Regions from separate parts of the Neglectibacter caecimuris genome, predicted to be linked through region 3. Evidence: predicted binding sites of a transcription regulator. Region 3 holds the regulator's gene; each other region holds the start of a gene.
The links. The regulator HrcA, encoded in region 3, represses chaperone genes, less so after heat shock. The targets are predictions, from matches to a motif close to TGTTAGCACTCNNNNNNNNNGAGTGCTAACA.

Region 1 (2,273 bases), on a different contig from region 3:
ATCCGCAAAGCAGAACAGCCGCCTCACTCCGGGTGGTTCTGGCCAGAGGCCGAAAAGAGCCGTCTTTGTAGCCGGTAATGATCTCGGCGGTTTGGCAGGTGTAAACGCTGCTTACCGCCCAGCCTGAAATAGCCATGTCGTCCGAAAAAGCTACCGGCTCTTTTTTTGCCTTCAAATCCGCTTTCTCGGGGTAGGCCTCCGCAAAGCGCACCATAAAAGCGGCGGCTTCCTCCCGGGTCACAAGGCCGTCCGGCTTGAAGCGGTTTTCCGCGTAGCCATGGGCAATTCCCGCTTTGGCTCCCCAGTTTATATAGGGAGTAAACCACTGCCCGCGGGGCACGTCCTGAAAAACGGTAAAGGTCTCGTACGAGGTAATTTCCTCCGGGGAAAGCACGGCCGCCGCAAGCAGCCGTAAAAATTCAGCCCTGGTCACGGGGCGGTCAGGAGAAAAGGTGGTCTCGCTGGTGCCGCTGACGATCCCCTGCTCCGCCAGGGCATACACATAGCCCGCATGCCAGGCTGTCTGCGGAATATCGTGAAACACAAGGTTTTCCGCCGCCATGGCTGTGGGGAAAGGAAGCAAAGTAAAAAGCAGGGCAAAAATCAGCAGAAACGCGCAGCATCTCTTTTTCATGGAAAACAGATCCTTTCAGAAATCAGTCTTTCCAAACGACAAAATTTTTCTTTCCTGTAAGGATAGCACTCTTTTGTGGGAAGAGCAAGAACAGACGGGAAAATAGCAAAAATTTCTTTTATTTGCCGGTATTTCGCAGCTGAATATTTCAAATTTGTTAAGAAATCGCCCTGCTTCTTGCAAGCCGTGCGATTTTGTACTAAAATAATATCGTTACAGAATTTGATAGCCGCGCACCGATAAACAATAGAAAAAGCGGCTTTTTTCAGAAAACAGAAGCCCCGCCTTGGAGAAGCGCGGGAAAGAAAGGAAGTCTTTCAGTTATGGCCCTGAAGCAGTTCAAAGCGGAGTCCAAGCGATTGATGGATCTGATGATCAATTCCATCTACACCCACAAGGAGATCTTTTTGCGGGAGCTGATCTCCAACGCAAGCGACGCCATCGATAAGCTCTATTACCGCACCTTGGAGGACGGCGATACCGGCCTTTCCCGAAGCGACTTTTTTATTCGCATCGATCTGGACAAGGAAGCCCGCACCATCACCATCACGGATAACGGCGTGGGTATGACCAGGGAGGAGCTGGATAACAATCTGGGTGTGATCGCCAAAAGCGGCTCTCTTCAGTTTAAAAGCGATACGGAAAAGAAGGAAGACGTGGATATCATCGGCCAGTTTGGCGTGGGCTTTTACTCCGCCTTTATGGTAAGCGACCGCGTCACTGTGGAAAGCCTTGCCTTTGGCAGCGAGGAAGCTTTTGTGTGGGAATCCAGGGGCTTGGAGGGCTACCAGATCAAAGCCGGCGGCAGGACAGAGCGCGGCACGGTGATCACTCTGCATTTGAAGGACGATACCGAGGAAGAAACCTACAGTGAATTTCTGGAGCCGTACCGGGTCAGGGAGCTTATAAAGAAATATTCCGATTATATCCGCTACCCTATTCGCATGGAGCTGCAAAAGTCCCGGCGGAAGGAAGGCGCCGGGGAAGAGGGCGCGGCCCCGGAATGCGAGACCTATTTCGAAATGGAAACCTTAAACAGCATGACCCCCATCTGGAAAAAGGGGAAAAACGAGGTTTCCGAAGAGGAAATGAACGCCTTTTACAAGGAGAAGTTTTACGACTGGCAGGATCCTCTACGGGTAGTGCGTACCTCCACCGAAGGCGCGGCCACCTACAGCGCCCTGCTGTTCTTCCCGAAAACCGCTCCTATGGATTATTACACCAGAGAATACGAAAAGGGCTTGCAGCTCTATGCCAGCGGTGTGCTCATCATGGAAAAATGCGCCGATCTGCTGCCGGACTGCTACAGCTTCGTCAAGGGTCTGGTGGATTCTCAGGATCTCTCCCTGAACATTTCCAGGGAAATGCTGCAGCACGACAGGCAGCTGAAGCTGATCGCCGCGCGGCTGGAAAAAAAGATCACCTCCGAGCTTACCGCCATGCTCCAGAATGATCGGGAAAAGTACGAGGAATTTTTCCGCAGCTTCGGGCTGCAGCTAAAGTACGGTATGTACGACCGGTACGGTGAGAAAAAAGACGAGCTGAAGGATCTGGTGCTGTTCACCTCCTCCGAAGAAAAGAAGCTTGTCACCCTAAAAGAATATGTGTCCCGCATGAAGCCGGAGCAGACCGCCATCTA
Region 2 (2,273 bases), 490 kb from region 3:
GCGCCGTCTACAATGATGGTGTTTTCCTTATCCACCTTGACCTGGCGGGCACGGCCCAACTGGGAAACCTGAGCGTCCTTCAGCTCCAGACCCACTTCCTCGGAAATGACCTGGCCGCCGGTGAGGGTGGCGATATCCAGCAGCATTTCCTTTCTGCGATCGCCGAAGCCGGGGGCCTTGACGGCAACACAGGTAAAGGTACCGCGGAGCTTATTGAGGATCAGGGTGGTCAGAGCCTCGCCCTCGATATCCTCGGCAATGATGAGCAGCTTCTTGCCGGACTGTACCACCTGCTCCAGCAGGGGCAGGATCTCCTGAATGTTGCTGATCTTCTTATCGGTGATGAGAATGTAGGGATCGTCCAGATCCGCTACCATCTTATCGGTATCGGTGGCCATATAGGGGGTCACATAACCGCGGTCAAACATCATGCCCTCTACCACTTCGCTGTAGGTCTCGGCGGTTTTGGACTCTTCCACGGTGATCACGCCGTCGGAGGTGACCTTCTCCATGGCCTCGGCAATCAGGTCGCCGATCTCATCGCTGGAGGAGGAAACCGCCGCTACACGGGCAATATCCTTGGTGCCCGAAACCTTGTGAGAATTCTTCTCAATGGCTTCGACAGCCACCTCGGTGGCCTTCTGTACGCCCTTGCGCAGCACCATGGGATTGGCTCCGGCGGTAACGTTCTTCATGCCCTCGCGAACCAGAGCCTGTGCCAGCAGCGTGGCGGTGGTGGTGCCATCGCCGGCAATATCGTTGGTCTTTGTGGCCACTTCCTTAACGAGCTGAGCGCCCATGTTCTCATAGGGATCTTCCAGCTCTACCTCTTTGGCGATGGTCACGCCGTCGTTGGTGATGAGGGGAGCGCCGAATTTCTTATCCAGCACCACATTGCGGCCCTTGGGCCCCAGGGTGATCTTTACCGTATCGGCCAGCTGGTTTACGCCGCTCAAAAGAGCCTTGCGCGCGTCCTCGCCGTAAATGATCTGCTTTGCCATAGTATATCGATCCTTTCTAAAAATACTTGAATAGTGAAGAACAGATTACAAGCTTACTCAACCACAGCCAGGATATCGGACTGCTTTACGATGGTATACTCTTCCCCATCGATCTTTACTTCCGTGCCGCTGTACTTGGCGGAGATCACGCGATCTCCTTCTTTCAGGTACATCTTGATCTCCTTGCCATCCACTTCGCCGCCGGGGCCCACCGCAATCACGCGGGCGATCTGGGGCTTTTCCTGAGACTTGGCTGCCAGTACGATGCCGCTCTTCGTGGTCTCCTCCGCTTCCTCAGCCTTGATCAGAACTCTGTCCAACAGTGGTTTAATGGTCATAAACACACACCCTCGGCCCTTTTGATTTTCCGTTTTCCGGGCCGTTCCTTTCTCCCCGGTAAAAAATCTCAACTGTTTTCGCTCTCTCCGGGGAAGAGGGCTAAAACCGCGCGAAGCCGCGCGAAAAAGAGGATTACCTTCCTTTGCGCCGAAGCAGGCGAAGGCTTTCACCGCTTTGGCGTTCTCAGGGGATTTTAGCACTCTTTACCCCTGAGTGCTAAACTTATTTTAGCTTCATGGTCAGGAAAAGTCAATAGGTTTTTAGAAAAATTTGACTTTTAACAAATCCTTCATATTTTGGGGGCGCAAATGTGAATGAGAAATTAGGAATTGGCAATGAGCAATTAGCAGGGGGCAACAAAACAATAAATTGAATGCGGTAAATTATAGTTTGGCGACGAGGCGCCGCGGCCACTCGTGCCCTTGCTTGGTGCAGGAAAATGATTTCTGACCCGACCGCAGGGAGACCGCTAAATTATAGTTTCGCACACAGGTCTCTCACCGTCATTCTGAGCCGTAGGTGAAGAATCTCGGCCTTGATTCCTACGTAAAAAGGGCAAAAGGACGAGATTCTTCACTTCGTTCAGAATGACAGGTGGGAAGTGAGCACCTCGCCGTTGGTCGGGTCGAAAACCAGTCTCCTGCACCCAACAGCTTCACAAGCAGGTGTAGCGGCACGCTACAAATTCCAATTTATCTGCTTGCTAACGGTCGGGCCAGAAGCTGTTCTCTTACACTCGGCCGCTTCACGAGTGGCTGCGGCGCCTCGCCGCTAAATTCCAATTTATCTGCTTACTAAGGGTCGGGCCGGAAACTGTCCGTTTGCACTAAGCAGCTTCACGAGTGAGTGCGGCGGCCCAAGCGTTGTAACCAACGCTGCAAATTCCAATCCAGCGGGCGCTGGTTACAATCGGGCGCTGCCTGCAACGCTTGG
Region 3 (2,273 bases):
CCTTATCTCCCAGCAGATAGCCCTTCTGATAGACGGCGGCGATCACATTTTCACCCAAGCCTTCATTATCAATGTGGGCCACCGCGTTGTGAAGGTTTGGATCAAAGGCCTCCCCTACCGCGCCGGTGGCGGTAATACCCAGCTTTTCAAAAGCCGCGGCAATTTGAGCCTCGATCATTTCCACACCCTTGCGCATATCCTCTGCGGAAGCGTTTTCCTGGGCCAGAGCCCGCTCAATGTTATCCGCGATGGGCAAAATGCTCTGCACCGTATCGGACACGGCGTTGTTGTACACAGCATTTTTTTCATTTTGGCTGCGCTTTCGGAAATTATCGTACTCGGCAAGCACCCGCAGGTGCTGCTGCTTATGGGCTTCAAATTCCTCCTGCAGCTTTTGGAGCTTTTCCTGCTCCGCGGAAGGCTTTTTCTTCTTTTCCTTCTTTTCTTCCTTTGCGGAAACAGCTTTTTCCGGTTCCACTACAGCTTCCTGAACCTCCTGCTCCTTTTCCTTCTCCATCTGTATGCCATCTCCTTTTTATCGCCTGTCACTTTTCAAAAATATATATTTTATTCTTCCCGCGTCAGTACGGTAAGCATTTGGCCCACCTCTTTCGTGAGATATTGAAGGATCGCCGTCAATCTGGCGTAGTCCATGCGGGTGGGGCCAAGCAGTGCCAGGGCGCCAACGTCCTGCTCTTCCACAGCATAGCGGGAAATCAAAAAAGACGCGTTCTTCAACTCCGGCCTTTGACTCTCGCTGCCGATCAAAATGGAAACACGACCGGGCTTTTGGCGGAGCAGGGAAACCACATCTTCCTTTCTTTCCAGAAAATCCATGATCTGCCGGTGTTCCAATTCGGGATAAAGCAGCAGATCCATCTGCCCGCTGGTCAACACTTCCGTTTTCGCTGTGTCCCGTGCCGCTTCTAGAAGCGCTTGTAAAGCGGAGCCCGCCAGCACCATCATTTCTCCGAGTGAAGCGCCCATGGACTGTAAAAAAGCCGGTGTGATCTCCAGTACCTCCTTGCCGGTCACCTTTTCATTGAAGAGGCGGAAAAGCACCCGCAGGATCTCGCCCGACAAATCGAAATCGCAGTGGAACACTCTGGTTTTCATTGTTCCCGCAGAACTCATCAGCAAAAGCATGGCGGTACGGCGACTGGTTTGCACAAACTGTACTGCCTTCACCCGCGCCGTCATTCCGCTGGGAGTAGTGACCGCCGCCGCATACCGGGTCACGCTGGAAAGCAGCCTGCACACGGAAAGCAAAAGGCGTTCCGGCTCATAGGCGCTTCCCGCCAGCATGGAGGTAAACCAGCGCTCTTCTTCCTCCCGCAGAACAGGCACCCGCATCAGGTGGTCCACATATTCCCGATAGCCCCTTTGTGAAGGGATCCTGCCAGCCGAGGTATGAGGCTGTTCCAGAAGCCCCAGCTCAATGAGCTCCGCCATTTCATTTCGGACGGTGGCGGAGGAAACGCCGATCTCCTCCGCAATGGCTTTTGACCCCACAGGCTCGCCGCTTTTTACAAAGTCTCGCACTACGGAGGAAAGGATTTTTTCTTTCCGCGGAGTCATTTCCATACCGTGCCGCTCCTTTCCCGGAGTTCCTGTTAGCACTCTTGATGTTCGAGTGCTAACCATGACTATAATTTACCACTTTGGTCAGCAAAAGTCAAGAACGTAATTTGTAAATTAAATATGAATGGCGGTTTTTGCTGAAAACGGCAAAAGGAACCTGCCACGGAATTTGCGGCAGGTTCCTTTGAGCGTGTCGAAAAAGCTTTTCGCCACGCTCAAACTTCTTGAGGAAATCTTTGATTTCCTCAAGAAGTTCTGATTGAAATGCGAGAGAGGGTTCTCGCCTGTCGGCTTGGGTGCTGTGCCCCAGTGGGGCACGTCCAGCACCGACCGAGTTGACAAACGAGAACGGCGCTTGGCGGTCTCCACCGGAGACCAGCGCCCCTGATGGTCCCTAGAAGCTGCAAAGCAGCTTTTTCACACTCTTCCCCCTTCCGTTTCTTTCAGTTAGAGGGTTTATCGACAGCCTGAAAGGAGCCTGCCGCGGAATTTGCGGCAGACTCCTTTCCCAAACAAACTTTTCTCTTCGCTTGACAACAGCTTTCAAAGCTTTTCCACCGGCACCCAAATGGCTGCCCGATATCCGTCGCTGTCGGTTTTTCCCTCGTCGGAATACCACTCAATATTGGCGCCCATGGCGATGCGGTACTCCGTATTGCCGGGAAGCCATTCCTGAAACACCTTGGTATTGA

Region 1: the regulator HrcA is predicted to act here: its motif matches at 695-725, upstream of htpG (molecular chaperone HtpG).
Region 2: the regulator HrcA is predicted to act here: its motif matches at 1,532-1,562, upstream of U8T64_RS06465 (co-chaperone GroES).

Annotation. Positions count from the first base shown of each region.
Region 1 is NZ_JAWXXK010000008.1:182,693-184,965, reverse strand. It holds gene U8T64_RS12080 (S-layer homology domain-containing protein) at 1-634, opposite strand, end outside; gene htpG (molecular chaperone HtpG) at 958-2,273, shown strand, end outside.
Region 2 is NZ_JAWXXK010000004.1:30,948-33,220, reverse strand. It holds gene groL (chaperonin GroEL) at 1-1,001, opposite strand, end outside; gene U8T64_RS06465 (co-chaperone GroES) at 1,055-1,339, opposite strand.
Region 3 is NZ_JAWXXK010000004.1:520,892-523,164, forward strand. It holds gene grpE (nucleotide exchange factor GrpE) at 1-517, opposite strand, end outside; gene hrcA (heat-inducible transcriptional repressor HrcA) at 568-1,584, opposite strand; gene U8T64_RS08800 (AraC family transcriptional regulator) at 2,125-2,273, opposite strand, start outside.